DNA from 2 places in the Polaromonas sp. P1_A2 genome. Region 2 is predicted to be linked to the other one. Evidence: riboswitches for the same ligand, from Rfam matches in the RefSeq annotation. Region 2 holds a riboswitch; the other holds the start of a gene.
The links. Region 2 has a riboswitch for glycine ahead of gcvT (glycine cleavage system aminomethyltransferase GcvT). Riboswitches for the same ligand answer to the same signal wherever they lie in the genome.

Region 1: linked by a shared signal. The riboswitch ahead of AC1D09_RS23085 (D-amino acid dehydrogenase) and the one ahead of gcvT (glycine cleavage system aminomethyltransferase GcvT) in region 2 are both predicted to bind glycine.

What each region holds. Positions count from the first base shown of each region.
Region 1 is NZ_JBFTZI010000008.1:129,263-136,753, reverse strand. It holds gene AC1D09_RS23105 (DAHL domain-containing protein) at 1-488, shown strand, start outside; gene phnD (phosphate/phosphite/phosphonate ABC transporter substrate-binding protein) at 715-1,674, opposite strand; gene AC1D09_RS23095 (DinB family protein) at 1,889-2,404, opposite strand; gene AC1D09_RS23090 (DUF1737 domain-containing protein) at 2,419-2,628, opposite strand; gene AC1D09_RS23085 (D-amino acid dehydrogenase) at 2,699-4,012, opposite strand; glycine riboswitch at 4,121-4,230, opposite strand; gene AC1D09_RS23080 (GrpB family protein) at 4,425-4,958, opposite strand; gene AC1D09_RS23075 (thioredoxin domain-containing protein) at 4,981-5,463, opposite strand; gene AC1D09_RS23070 (alpha/beta fold hydrolase) at 5,460-6,194, opposite strand; gene AC1D09_RS23065 (CaiB/BaiF CoA transferase family protein) at 6,225-7,457, opposite strand.
Region 2 is NZ_JBFTZI010000001.1:1,243,185-1,250,675, reverse strand. It holds gene denD (D-erythronate dehydrogenase) at 1-330, shown strand, start outside; gene AC1D09_RS05965 (TRAP transporter substrate-binding protein) at 404-1,375, shown strand; gene AC1D09_RS05960 (TRAP transporter small permease) at 1,494-1,988, shown strand; gene AC1D09_RS05955 (TRAP transporter large permease) at 1,985-3,262, shown strand; gene AC1D09_RS05950 (hypothetical protein) at 3,338-3,901, shown strand; glycine riboswitch at 3,908-4,013, shown strand; glycine riboswitch at 4,033-4,134, shown strand; gene gcvT (glycine cleavage system aminomethyltransferase GcvT) at 4,176-5,336, shown strand; gene gcvH (glycine cleavage system protein GcvH) at 5,386-5,751, shown strand; gene gcvP (aminomethyl-transferring glycine dehydrogenase) at 5,807-7,491, shown strand, end outside.

The DNA.
Region 1 (7,491 bases), on a different contig from region 2:
TCAACAACCAGCCGCTGGCGGTGTCGACCTGGCTGGAAAAGCCCATCGACGAAAACAAGCTGATCCTCAGCCTGCAACGCGCCATCGCCAACATGGCCGAAGGCAGGCCGCGCATCCTGCATGTCGAGGACGACCTGGACATCCAGCGCATCGCCGCCACCATCGCCCAGGACTTCGCCACCTTCGAGTTCGCCGCCAGCCTGCGCGAAGCGCGCGAACAGCTGGGCAAACACCACTACGACCTGGTGCTGCTGGACCTCACGCTCAAGGACGGCTCGGGCTGGGAATTGCTGGACACCATAGAGGACCTGAACCCGGCGCCGCCAGTGGTCGTGTTCTCCGCGAGCGACGCGGTGGCCCTGGACAGCGACCGCGTGGAGGCCGTGCTGGTGAAGGCCCACACCTCCAACGACCAGCTGCTGCGCACCCTGCAGCGCGTGCTCGACGAAAGCCTGTGGGGGACGGTGCATCCGCCGTTGAGTGTTTAGCCCACCCCCGTCGGACGCTCACTTCGTGTAGCGCCTTCCCCCCTTCCAGGGGGCGGCGCCTGGGGCCGGCGAAGCCGGACCCTCGGCCCCCACTGGTGAACTGTGCCCATTGAATACACCCTGAATCTTCAACCCAGCAGGGGCCGCGGGACTGGCTTTGCCAGACCGCAGGCGCCGCCCCCTTGAGGGGGGAACAGGCTACACGCAGTGAGCCTGGACGGGGGTGTTACTTCTTCTGGCTTGAGCGGTAGACCTGCATCACCGTCGCGAAGTCGCGGTCGAAGTTGATGGGCAGGAAGGTGTCGTTGCCGGGCAGCTGCTTCTTCAGCGTGGGCGAGAAGCTGTAGTTGAACGAGCATTTCTTGACCCTGGCCTGCAGCTCGGGCGACACGTCCTTGTTCATGGTCCAGGTTTCCGTCATGAAGGGTGGGCTCTCCCAGATCGTGCGTATGCTCGATCCCTTGACGTCGCCCTTGACGACCATGCGCTGGTACAAATCGCTGGCCACGGCCGCGGCCGGAAAGAAGCCGTGCATCACGCCCGTCACCGAGCGCTCGTGGCCGTTGGAGAACACCACCTCGTAGTCCTTGTCCGGCGTAAGGCCCAGGGCCGGGAACAGCGCGCGCGGCGCCAGGTTGCCCGAGTTGGAGGTCGGCGTGGTGTGGGCGATCTTCTTGCCGACCAGGTCCTTGGGTTCCCGGTAGGGGCTGTCGATGCGCGTGATCAGGATCAGTTTGTAGGAGTTGCGCTGGCCCGTGGCTTTGTTGCCCGGCACCGCGAAGGGCGGCGCCTGCCCGGCCGTCACCATTTGCGCGGCCAGCCCCGGGTTCACCTGCCCGATCTGGGCCTTGCCGGTCGAAAGAGCCTCGATCAGCTCTTTTTCGCCCAGGATGTCGACGTTGCTGGTGCGCTCCAGGGAATCGCCCTGGGCATTTTGCAGCTCCACATTGGCGCAGCGCGACAGGTGGCTGAAGTAGTCGCCCCACAAGGCCATGGTCTCGGTCTTGCCGTAGGTCTTGGGCATGGCCACCACCATTTTTTCGCGTGGGCCGGTGAATTTTTCAACTGCCGGCGCGGCCGTGGCCTTGGTTTTTTTCGAGGGCGGGGTTTCGGTTTGTGCCACGGCAGAAGCCAGAGCCAGCGCCGCACCCGACAGCACCGCCACATTACGCAATAAAACCATCATGTTGATCGCCCCTAGTCATTGATGAACCGCATCCCACGGCAAGCACGGCCGCAGGGCCGTGCACCCAGTGTGCGGCCAAACCAACTTTTACTTACAAAAAGGCGGACGCAAAAGCGACAAGCAGCGGGAATACCCCGGGGTGATCCGTGGTTTTTTTGTCGAAAGAAGAGGGCGCCAAGGTAGCGCGCCAAGCGCCTTTTCTGATAAGTCGGCGTTACAAATCGCGGCCGGCGGTCGTGGCGCGCGACGCATCGATCTTGCCGAGCAGCCACTGCAGTCCGGCCAGGTGCTGCTGGTCGTGGCTGCACAGGTAGTGCACCAGGCTGCGCAAGGTCAGCGCGCCATAGCCTTCGAATTCCGCCGTGCGCTCCAGCGCCTCTGGCGTGACGCTCGCGAGAAGCTCCAGGGTCTTGGCGCGCGCCGCGCGAAAAGCCGCCAGGGCTTCCCGCGCGTCGGCTGTTGCGTAGCCGCGTTCGCGCTCCAGCGCATACCCGTCCAGCGATGCCAGCAGCGGGTTTGTCTCCGCCAGCGTGCGCTGTATGCGCACATGGTAGCCATCGATCTCTATGTCCCGCACATGGCAGACCTGGCCCAGCGCCGAGAAGGTCTCGCTGGGGATGCCGTCCCAGGACGAAGGTGTCCAGTTGCGGTGGCTTTCAGGAATGGCCGCGTAAAACAGCTCCAGCTGGCGCGGGAAATCCGCCATGGCCTGCAGGGTTGCCGGGTTCAGCGGCGCGGGAACGCTCATTGAGCGCTCCTGTGCGCCGAAGGCCAGAGCAGCGCCTGCGCCACGATGACACGCTCGCCGTTAAAGGTCGCCGCCGGCGAGCCGTAAAGCGTGTAACCGAGCGCGAGCGCTTCGCTGACCCGGTGGCAAAAACTCGCGTCATCCGGGCCGGTCAGCAGTCGGTAGATGGGAAGGCCGTCGGGCGGCATGTTCGTGGCTGATGTCATGGCGGCATGGGGCTGGTGAACGGAGGGCGATATTACCGTGTTCGCCCCCATGCTGCACAGGCGCCCGCCCTCAGGCTTTCGCCATGCCCGGCAATAGCATGCCGTGCCCCCGCGCCGGCATGCCGGTAAACGCAAAATCCACTTCCGGCACGCGCCCGCTCACGATGTCGGCAATCGCCGCGCCCGAGCCGCAGGCATGCGTCCAGCCCAGCGTGCCGTGGCCCGTGTTGAGGAACAGATTGGACGTTTTGCTTTTGCCGATGTAAGGCACGTTGCTGGGCGTGGCCGGGCGCAGGCCGGTCCAGAACTGCGCACCTTCACCGTCTGTCATCTCCGGGAAGAGCTGCTTCACGCGGCGGACGATGGCCTGGCAGCGCACCAGGTTCAGCTCGGTGTTGTAGCCGTTGAGCTCCGCCGTGCCCGCGATGCGCAGGCGATTGCCCAGGCGCGAGAACACCAGCTTGTACTCGTCGTCGGTCAGGCTCACCTGGTAAGAGGCCGCCTCGTTGATCACCGGCAGCGTCACCGAATAACCCTTGGCCGGGTAGATGCGCAGGCTTTGCCCCAGTTTTTTAGCCCAGGGCGCGCTGAAGGCGCCCAGGCACATCACATAGGCGTCGGCCTTCAGGGTCTCCACACGCCCGCCAGCTTCGCCGCTGCCTCGGGCGACCTGCACGCCGTCCAGTTGCCCGCCGCTGGCCTGCACATCGAGGATGGTGGTGTTGTAGAGAAACTTCACGCCCGCCTGCTCGCAGCGCGCGGCCAGCGCGGTGGTAAAGGCCTGGGCATCGCCCGACTCGTCGCTGGGCGTCATGCTGCCGCCCACGATGCTGGCGCGGCACTGCGCCAGCGCGGGTTCTATGGCCACACACTCTTCGGCGGTTTTCATGTCCAGCTCGCAGCCGTGCTCACGCATGATGCGCGCCGGCTCCTGCGCGGCGTCATATTCGGCCTGGCTGGTGTAGAAATGCAAAATGCCCTGGGTCTTCGCGTCGTACTGCAGGCCCAGTTCGGCCCTCAGTTTTTGCAGCGCGCCGCGGCTGTACATGCCCAGGTTCACGATCTGGCGGATGTTTTGCGCGGTGCGCGCCGGCGTGCAGTTGCGCAGAAACTCCAGGCCCCACAGCCACTGGTTCACATCGGCGCGCAGCCGGAACAACAGCGGCGCGTCCTCGCGCGCCAGCCACTGCAGCACCTTGAGCGGCGCGCCCGGGTTGGCCCAGGGCTCCGCATGGCTGACGGAAATCTGCCCGCCGTTGGCAAAACTGGTTTCCATCGCGGCCGCGCCGCGCCGTTCGATGACCGTGACTTCGTGTCCGCGCTGCGCCAGATACCAGGCCGTCGTGACCCCCGTGACACCCGCACCCAAAACCATGACTTTCATGGTGATTCCTTCTCAAGCAGAAATGGCAGTTGCGCAAGCGCCATGGCCTGGGGGTGCTTGAATCAAAAAAAGAATCATGGCAACCGCCAAGCCATCAGGTGCTTGCGGCCGCTTCCACTGTCCTTGTTACCTGAGAGATTCAGCCGCGGCTTGCGCTTGGGGCTTTGCTCCTTCGGTGCGCCGCACCTTGCATGCGGCGTCTCTCCAGACGGCTGTGTGTTTCCGGGCAGTACGGGACCTGAGCGATTATGGAAGTTTGCGCCTTCGGTGGCTGCCTTGCGGCAGCGCTCTCCTGCTTGAACGGCTTGAATTTACCACCTAAGCCCTGTTCGCCAAGGGCCCAGGGGGCATTAGTACAGGTCCAGCGGGGTGATTTGGCGGCTTAATAGTAGCCAGGGTGCAGACGGGGGCTTCAGCCTTCGCATACCGACCGCACAAAGGCCGCCTTGGCCTCGGTATAGGCCTCGCGGTCGGCCGGGTATTTGGCCGCCAGCTCGGCCTTGAGCGCCGCATAGTGCCAGGCCAGCGCGGCATCGGCGCGCAGCGCATCCCGAAATTGCAGGCGCTGCGCCCACACCGGGCCGCCGTGCACCACCAGGTGCAGGTGGTGGGTGCGGTGGCCGTCGGCCCAGCGCATCAGCCACTGGCGGTCGACCAGCGTCGCGTTGAATTCGGCCGAAGCCGTATAACCCTGCGCGCACAGCGGCGCCACCAGCGCCCTGGCCGCCGCCATGGAGGCCACACCGCCCAGGATGTCTATCACCGGCTTGGCCGCCAGCCCCGGCACCGCCGTGCTGCCCATGTGCTCAATCGCCATGAAGTCGCCGGGAAACAGCGCCAGCAGCCGCGTTCGCTCGTCCTCAAACATCGCGGGCCAGTGCGGGTCGTAGGCCCGCAGCGCCACCTCCTCGTGGATGGCGGCCTGCAGCGACTCGGCGTCCGTCATGGCCTTCACCGCTTTAGCGCCTTCAGCGCAGCGCCACCACGGCCCGGCGCGCCAGCACCAGGCGCTCGTCCAGGTAGGCGCCGTAAAAATCCGGAATCGCCGCGCCCACCAGCGGCTCGGCCAGTGCCTGCCCCTGCGGGCCCAGGAACAGCACCGTGGGCGTGAATGTCGCCTTGGCGGCCTTGGTCCAGGCGGCCGCCGTCGTGGGCTTGCCGTCAAAACCCGCCAGCGGCGTGCGGTTGTCGGTCACATTGAGCTGCCAGGCCTGAAGGCCGTTTTCCTGGCGCGCCGGCAGCAGGTAGTTGCGCCGCACCAGCTCGCAATATGGGCAGCCGGGCAGGGTGACCAGCAGCACCAGCGGCTCGCTGCCCGAGGCGGCCAGCCCGGCCGCCTCGGGCAGCGAAGCCGGCACGGGCAGGGCGCTGTCCTTGGCCTGGGCCTGCAGCGGCCAGGCCAGGCTGCCCGCCAGCGCGGCCGTGAAGCCGCGGCGGCCCACCGTCTTCATTCGGCGCACTCCAGCAGGATGCGCGCCAGCGCCGCGGGCTCGGTGACCATGGGGTCATGGCCGGTGGCCAGGTCCAGCACCCGTGAATTCGGCAGCCAGGCGCCGCCCCAGAATTGCGGGTCGCGCGCACGCAGCCGGCTGGGTGTGATGGTCGCCAGCGCCGGCGCGGTGCAGCTCACAAAAGTGCGCGGCACGGCCGCCACGCGCTGCACATCAAAATCCAGCGGCGCCTGGTAGGTGTTGCCCGGGTGCGGCGTCTGCCGGCGCTGCACCCAGTCGTGGTCGGCGCCCGCCAGGCCGTACACCTCGGGGTCGGGCGGCGGAAAGCTGAAGCAGGGCGAGGCCTGCGCCGCCACCATGCGCTTTTGCTGCGTGGCCGCATCGTGGGTGCTGCTCCAGCTTTCGCCCGGCTGCGGGACCACCGCATCCACATACACCAGGTGCTTGAGCCGTTCGCCCAAGCGATCCGCCACCGCCGTGCCTATCATGCCGGCGTAAGAATGCACGGCCAGCGTGACCTCGTGCAGCTCCTCGGCCTCGATGAGGTTGATCACGTCGTTGATGTGGGTATCGAGGTTGATCGCGGGCGACAGCAGGTGGGCCCGCTCGCCCAGGCCCGTCAACGTCACCGCAAAAGCCTTGTGGTGGTCCAGCTGCAAGACCTGCGCCACACGCCGCCAGCACCAGCCGCCATGCCATGCGCCATGCACCAGAACAAAATTGTGTTTCATTGCATCACCTCCTGCTTGGGGTTTTCCGCCTCAAATTGTCTTGCCGCCCTTTAGTTCGGACAGTTTCGCCTCGGAATAGTTCAGCAGCTCGCGCAGCACCTCATCTGTGTGCTGGCCCAGCAGCGGCGGCGGCAAATCGGTGCGCACCGGCGTCGCGCTCAGGCGAATGGGGCTGGAGACCAGCTTCAAGTCCTGCTTCACCGGATGCTGCCATTCGGTCACCATGCCGCGTGCCGCGATCTGCGGGTCGGCAAACACCTCGGCCAGGTTGTTGATCGCGCCGCAGGGCACTTTCGCGGCCTCCAGCGCCGCCAGCCAGTCGGCCTTGCCGCGCGTCTTCATCACGGCCTCCAGGATGGGCACCAGCTTGGCCCGATTCTGTACCCGGTTGCGGTTGGTGGCAAACAGCGGGTTGGTCGCGAGTTCAGGGATATTGGCCACCGCGCAGAACTTCGCATACTGCGAGTCATTGCCCACGGCCAGGATCAAGTGGTCCTTGCTTCCGTCGGCCGCGGGCGCCACCTCAAACACCTGGTAGGGCACGATGTTCTGGTGCGCATTGCCGGCCCGGCCCGGCGCCTTGCCGCTGACCAGATAGTTGGCGCCCAGGTTGGCCAGCATGGCCACCTGCGTGTCCAGCAGTGCCATGTCCACCTGCTGGCCCTCGCCGGTTTTTTCGGCATGGCGCAGCGCGGCCAGGATGGCCACCGTCGCATACATGCCCGTCATCAAATCGGCCACCGCCACGCCCACTTTTTGCGGCCCGCCGCCCAGGTCGTCGCGCTCGCCCGTCACACTCATGAGCCCGCCCATGCCCTGGATCGCATAGTCATACCCCGCGCGCTCGGCATATGGCCCGTTCTGCCCAAACCCGGTGACCGAGCAGTACACGATGCGCGGGTTGATGGCCTTCAGCGAGGCGTAATCCAGCCCGTAGCGCGCCATGTCGCCGACCTTGAAGTTCTCGACAAACACGTCGCAATGCGCGGCCAGCTCCCGCACCAGCGCCTGGCCCGCGGGCTGGGCAATGTCGCAGGTCATCGAGCGCTTGTTGCGGTTGGTGCCCAGGTAGTAAGCGGCCTCGGTGTCCGCGCCTTGCGCGTCTTTCAAGAAGGGCGGCCCCCAGGTCCGCGTGTCGTCGCCCGTGCCCGGCCGCTCGATCTTGATCACATCGGCCCCAAGGTCGGCCAAAGTCTGGGTGCACCAGGGGCCCGCGAGTACGCGGGAGAGGTCTAGGATGCGGATGCCGTCTAAAGAGTTCATGGGGGCATTTTGCCTCTATGAGGGCCGTCGGTCC
Region 2 (7,491 bases):
TCTCCCGCGCGAACCATTGAAGGGCTGGTGCGCGCGGCCGAGGCCGGCGATGCCGAATGGGGCGCGCGCACGGCTGTCAACCTGCCGGCGCTCAAGACCACCGTGGGCGAAATGGCCGCCGCGCTGGAACGCGCGGCCGGCAAACAAACCGCGGCCATGATTGACTGGACACCCGACCCGGCCATCGCCAACATCGTGACCAGCTGGCCGGCCACCATAGACACGGCGCGGGCCCGCGCCTTGGGCCTCTTGCCCGACAGGGACTTTGACAGCATCATCGCCGCGTACTTAAGCGAAAACCCGCGCACGCCCCCTCGGAAGCCGACGTAATAATAGGTGTGCATACGGCTTGCTGTACGCCGTCGTCGCGAATTTTTCTGAACAACGACTATTTGGAGACACCATGAAAATTTCAAAACTGCTGGTCGGCATGGCTTTGGGCCTGGGATTCATCGCATCGGTGAGCGCGCAAAGCACCATGCGCATCAGCATTTCCACCGCCCAGAACTCGCACCAGGGTGTTGCCATCGACACCTTCGCCAGGGAAGTCGAAAAACGCACGGCCGGCCGCTACAAGATCCAGACCTTCTATAACGGCGCACTGGGCGGCGAACGCGAATCCATCGAGGCCGTGCAACTGGGCACCCAGGAACTGGCCTTCTCGTCCACCGGACCGGTGCCCAATTTTGTGCCCGAGACCAAAATCCTCGACGTGCCCTTCCTGTTTCGCGACAAGGCGCATGCGCGCGCCGTGCTGGACGGCCCCATCGGCCAGGATCTCCTGACCAAATTCGACGCCAAGGGCTTCAAGGCGCTGGCCTGGGCCGAGAACGGCTTTCGCCACATGACCAACAGCAAGCGCGATGTGAAGCTGCCGGAAGACCTGAAGGGGCTGAAGATGCGCACCATGGAGAACCCGGTGCACATCGCGGCCTACAAGGGCCTGGGCATCATCACCACGCCCATGGCCTTCCCTGAAGTGTTCACCGCGCTGCAGCAGGGCACCGTCGACGGCCAGGAGAACCCGCTGTCCGTGATCATGTCCGCCAAGTTCGACCAGGTGCAAAAGCACCTGACGCTGACCGGCCATGTGTATTCGCCCTGCATTTTCCTGATGAACAAGGCCTCCTTCGACAAGCTCAGCGCCGCCGACAAGACGGCCTTCATCGACGCGGCCAAGGAGGCGACCAAAGCCAACCGCGCCCGCGTCGACCAGGACGACGCCAACGGCGTGGCCGACCTGCGCGCCAAGGGCATGACCGTGATCGAGAACGTCGACAAAGCGAAGTTCGTGGCCACGCTGGCGCCCGTCAATGCCGAATTCGAGAAGCAGTTCGGCAAGGCCAATATCGACGCGATCCGCAACTACAAGTAAGGGCGCGCAGGCTGCGGTTTTTGCCACGGTTTGCCGCAGCCGGCGTCGCTGAATACGCCCGCAGGCATCGTACTGGCGGGCGTTTTCCATCCACCTTCCCCTCTCCACCGGCCCTCTCATGAAACAAGCTTTCCTCAAACTTGAGCGATGGACCACCGGCTTTTCCATGCTGGTGGCCTGCCTGATGCTCGTCATCGCGGCGATGCTCGGGATGTTCCAGATCGTCACGCGCTTCGTCCTTGAGCAACCCGCCGAGTGGAGCGAAATCCTGATCCGCCTGAGCCTGATCTGGATGGTGTTCATGGGCATCCCCATGGCCTTCCGGCAAGGTGCCATGGTCAGCGTGGACGTGCTCTACCGCTGGAGCCCGCCGCGCGTGCGGCGCCTGCTGGACTGGCTGGTCTGCCTGGCCGCCCTGGCGTTGATCGCGGTGATCGTCTGGTGGGGCTGGGACTATTCACTGCGCGGCCGCGTGCAGTCCATGGCGGGCCTGGAATCCGTCTCGATGTTCTGGGGCTATGTGGCCATGCCGGTCGGCGGCATGTTCTGCGTGATCGGCCTCATCGGCAACCTGATCGATCCGCAGCGCAACGAACTGGAGACGGCGCAATGACCGCGGTCATGATTTCCACCATGGTGCTGTGCTTTGCGCTCACCGTTTCGGTAGCCGTGTCCATAGGCCTGGCGTCGATCTTCGGCATCCAGGCGTCCAACGCCAACATGCTGATCTCCGTCAAGGAGATGTTTTCTTCCATCAACAAGTTTCCGCTGGCAGCCATCCCCTTCTTCATCCTGGCCGGCAACCTGATGGAAACCGGCGGCATCTCGCGCCGGCTGGTCGAATTTGCCAAAAGCATCGTGGGCGGCATCCAGGGCGGCCTGCCCATGACCTGCGTGCTGACCTGCATGATTTTTGCGGCCGTGTCCGGCTCGTCGGTCGCCACGACCTTTGCCATAGGCGCCATCCTGATACCGGCGCTCATCAAGCATGGCTACCCCACCGCCTACGCCGCGGCCCTGCAGGCCACCAGCGCGGAACTGGGCGTGATCATCCCGCCGTCCATCCCCATGATTCTTTATGGCGTCAGCGCCGAGGTCTCCATCGGCGAGCTCTTTATCGCCGGCTTCGGCCCGGGCTTGCTGATCGGCTTCGCGCTCATGCTGTTCGTGCATCTGTACTGCCGCTGGAAGGGCTGGGGCAAGCACGATGGCGACGGCAGGCTGAGCTTCGGTAAGGCGGCCTGGCAGGCAGGCTGGGCGCTGCTGATGCCCGTGATCATCCTGGGCGGCATTTACGGCGGGATTTTCACGCCGACCGAGGCGTCCGCCGTGGCGGTGTTCTACGCACTGGTCGTAGGCGTCGTGATCTACCGCGAAATCAAGCTGACCGACCTCTACGCCATCCTGCGCAAGTCGGTGCTCTCCAGCGCCGTGATCATGTTCATCATCGCCAACGCCGGGCTGTTCGCCTTTTTGATCACCCGGGCCGGCGTGCCGGATGCCATCGGCCATTGGCTGGAGGCCGTGCTGCAGTCGCCCGCCCTCTTCCTGCTGGGCGTCAACGCGGCGCTGTTCGTCATCGGCATGTTCATCGAGACCAGCGCCGCCATCATCGTGCTGGCGCCCATCCTGGCCCCGGTAGCGGTGCATTTCGGCATAGACCCGGTGCACTTCGGGCTGGTGATGGTGGTCAACCTCGCGCTGGGCATGATCACACCGCCTTTTGGCGTGAACCTGTTCGCGGCCTGCACCGTCGCCAGGATATCGCTGGACCGCATCGTCACCCACCTGGTTCCCTTTGTAGTGGTCATCCTGGCCTGCCTGATGGTGATCACTTACGTACCGCAGCTGTCATTGGGCTTGCGCGACCTGGTCTACGCCAAATAGCTTTTTCGGGCAGGGGTTTCACGCGCTTGTCATCTGGGGGCCCGATGCTCAGGCTTTCATTTGAGGATGAAATCCATGCAGCTCCACAAAACCGACCGCGCCCGCGCCGAGCTCAGGCCCGGCGTGAGAACGCTTGGCCAGCGCGAGCGCACCCTGCTGCTGATGGCTGACGGCAGCAAATCCGCCCAGGATTTCCGACCGCTGTTCGACGGTGACGGCGAAGCCATTGCCCTGCGCCTGCTGCGCGAAGGCTTTCTGGAGGCGCATCCGGGCAAGACCTCCACATCGGCCGCAGCGCCCGCACCCGCGCCGGCACCCACACCCGCGCAGTTGCAGAACTTTCCCAGCCCCGAGACCACCCAGGCCATCCAGGTGTCGGCCGACCAGTTTGAAGGCAAGCGCTCGCTCGCTACGACGCGCATGTTCCTGTTCGACATCTGCGAACGCATGTTCGCCCGGCGAGATCCGGTCATGGCCGAGCGCTTTCGCGAAGCGCTGCGCAATGCCAAGGACCGCGAAAGCATGCTCACGGCCTCACGCGACATGATCGAGGAAATCGAGAAAATCGCGGGCCACGAGCGCGCCGACTCCATCAGCGAGCGCATCGCCATGCTGCTGCCGCAGCACCAGGCGGCCTAAGTTACACTTGCCGGGTCAGGAGAGAGTTTTCCCCGCGAAAACCGCCGAAGGCGCACGTACACCCCCTTTTGGTGCACTGAACGCTCAGGCAAAAGGACTGGCAACCGCCCTGCGGCGCACCACGCGGCAAGGCGTTCCCTACTGGAGAGAGGCCGTCGCCAGGACGGCCCACCGAAGGAGCAAACCCGCATCGCCGGGCGAATCTCTCAGGTAAAGTGGACAGCAGGGGCAACTCATGGATCCAGAACCTGTTTGCCCCTCCCCGGAGAATGCCTTGTCCGATTCGTCCACCTCTTCCGCCGCCCCCGAAAGCCTGCTGAAAACGCCGCTGCACGCGCTGCACCTGGAGCTGGGCGCGCGCATGGTGCCTTTCGCGGGCTACTCCATGCCGGTGCAATACCCCGCGGGCCTGATGGCCGAGCACCACCACACACGCCAGGCCGCCGGCCTCTTTGATGTGTCCCATATGGGCCAGCTGCGCCTGGTGGGCGCCGACGCCGCGGCGGCGCTGGAATCGCTGATCCCGGTCGACGTGATCGACCTGCCCGCCGGCAAGCAGCGCTACGGCCTGCTGCTCAATGACGAGGGCGGCATCATCGACGACCTGATGTTCTTCAACCGCGACTACGCCCATGGCGGCGACCTGTTCGTCATCGTCAACGGCGCCTGCAAGGTCGGCGACATCGCGCACATCCAGGCAAAGATAGGTTCTCGCTGCGAAGTCATCCCCATGCCCGAGATGGCGCTGCTGGCGCTGCAAGGCCCGCAGGCGGTCACCGCGCTGCAGCGCCTTGCGCCCGGCGTCGAAAAGCTGGTGTTCATGACCGGCGGGCGCTTCACGGTGGCCGGCTGCGACTGTTTCCTCACCCGCAGCGGCTACACCGGTGAAGACGGCTTTGAAATTTCCGTCCATGGCTCGCAGGCCGAGGCGCTGGCGCGCGCGCTGCTCGCCCAGCCCGAGGTCAAGCCCATAGGCTTGGGCGCGCGCAACTCGCTGCGCCTGGAGGCGGGCCTGTGCCTCTACGGCAACGACATAGACACCACGACCACGCCGGTGGAAGCCAGCCTCAACTGGGCCATGCAAAAAGTGCGGCGCACGGGCGGTGCGCGCGCGGGCGGTTTCCCCGGCGCGGACAAAATCCTGGCCCAGCTGGCCGACCCCGCCACGCTGGCGCGCAAACGCGTGGGCCTGGTGGCGCTGGAGCGCGTTCCCGTGCGCGACCATACAGAGCTGCAAGCCACCGACGGCACAAGCATCGGCGAAGTCACCAGCGGCCTGCTGGGCCCGACCATCAACCAGCCGGTGGCCATGGGCTATGTGAAACCCGAATTCGCCGCCCTGGGCACACGCGTGAACGCCATCGTGCGCGGCAAGGCCGTGCCCATGGAAGTCGCGGCCATGCCTTTTGTTCCCACCCGCTACTACCGTGGTTAAGCGCGGCTAAAACCTTCTTTCCCCACCCCTCAACCCTCCGGAGATTCTCATGACCGTCAAATACACCGAAGACCACGAATGGCTCAAGATTGAAGGCGACACCGCCACCGTCGGCATCACCGTGCATGCGCAGGACGCGCTGGGCGACGTGGTGTTTGTGGACCTGCCCGCCGTGGGCACGAGCTTCGCGCAAAAGGAAACCGCCGGCGTGGTCGAGTCGGTCAAAGCCGCCGCCGACGTCTACATGCCCGTGAGCGGCGAAGTGACCGCCATCAACGAAGCGCTGAAGGACGACCCGTCCCTGGCCAACAGCGACCCCATGGGCGCCGGCTGGTTCTTCAAGATCAAGCTGTCCGACCCTTCGCAGCTTGACGCACTGATGGACGAAACCCGCTACACCGCCTTCGCCGCCTGATTTTCCGGCCGACTTTTTTCTGACTCCTGCTGCCAAGCCTGACACGGAACCCGACATGTTGATGCAAACCGCCAAGCCCCTGGGCGACCTTGAAAACCCTTCCGAATTCATCGCCCGCCACATCGGCATCGACGAAACCGACGAAGTCCACATGCTCGGCGTCGTGGGCTCGGCCTCGCGCCGCGAGCTGGTCGAAGGCATTGTTCCGCGCTCCATCGCGCGCAGCACGCCCATGGCCATCCCGGCTCCGGTCACCGAGGCCGCCGCGCTCAAGCAGCTCAAGGCCATCGCGGCCAAGAACAAGGTGTTCAAGAACTTTATAGGCCAGGGCTACTACGGCACCTACACGCCGGGCGTGATCCTGCGCAACATCCTCGAGAACCCCGCCTGGTACACCGCCTACACGCCCTACCAGGCCGAGATCTCGCAGGGCCGCATGGAAGCGCTGATCAATTTCCAGACCATGGTCTGCGACCTGACCGGCATGCCGATTGCCAACGCCTCCATGCTCGACGAGGCCACGGCCGCCGCCGAGGCCATGACCCTGGCCAAGCGCAGCGTCAAAAGCAAAAGCAACGTCTTCATCGTGGCGGGCGACTGCCATCCGCAAACCATCGAAGTGATACAGACCCGGGCCAAACCGCTGGGCATCACGGTCAAGGTCAGCACGGCGGCCGTCACGGTGCCGCAGCTGATGGCCGAGGGCGACTACTTCGGCGTGCTGGCCCAGTACCCGGCCACCACCGGCAGCATCCACGACCTGCGCCCGCTCGCGGGCCAGGCCCACGTCGACGGCGCGGCCCTGTGCGTCGCGGCCGACCTGCTGGCGCTCACGCTGCTCGCCCCGCCCGGCGAATGGGACGCCGACATTGTGCTGGGCAACACCCAGCGCTTTGGCATGCCCATGGGCAACGGCGGCCCGCACGCCGCTTACCTGGCCTGCCGCGACGAGTTCAAGCGCTCGCTGCCGGGCCGCCTGGTCGGCGTCAGCGTCGACAGCCACGGCAACCCGACCTACCGCCTGGCGCTGCAGACGCGCGAGCAGCACATACGCCGCGAAAAAGCCACTTCCAACATCTGCACCGCGCAGGTGCTGCCGGCGGTGATCGCCAGCATGTACGCCGTCTACCACGGCCCGCAGGGCCTCAAGCGCATCGCCGAGCGCGTGGCGGCCTACACCGCCGTCTTTGTGCGCGGCCTGCAGGAGCTGGGCTACGAAATCACCAACACCGGCGCCTTCGATTCCGTGACCGTGAAGACCGGCGACGCGACCACCGCGATCGCCGATCGCGCGCGCCAGGCCGGCGCCAACCTGCGCTTTCGCCTGAACAACCACCTGGGCGTGTCGCTGGACGAAACCACCAGCCGCAAGGACATCGAACTGCTCTGGTCCTTCTTCGCCAAACCCGGCCAGACGATTCCCGTGGTGAGCGCCTTCGAAAAAGGCGTGGAATCGCTGATCCCCGCCGAGCTGCGCCGCGCCACGCCTTTCCTCGCGCACCCGGTGTTCAACACCCACCATTCCGAAACCGGCATGCTGCGCTACATCCGCATGCTCAGCGACAAGGACCTGGCGCTGGACCGCAGCATGATCCCGCTGGGCAGCTGCACCATGAAGCTCAACGCGACCAGCGAGATGATTCCCATCACCTGGCCCGAGTTCGCCAACATCCATCCCTTCGCGCCCGCCGATCAGCTGCAAGGCTATGCCGAGCTCGACAAGCAGTTGCGCGACTGGCT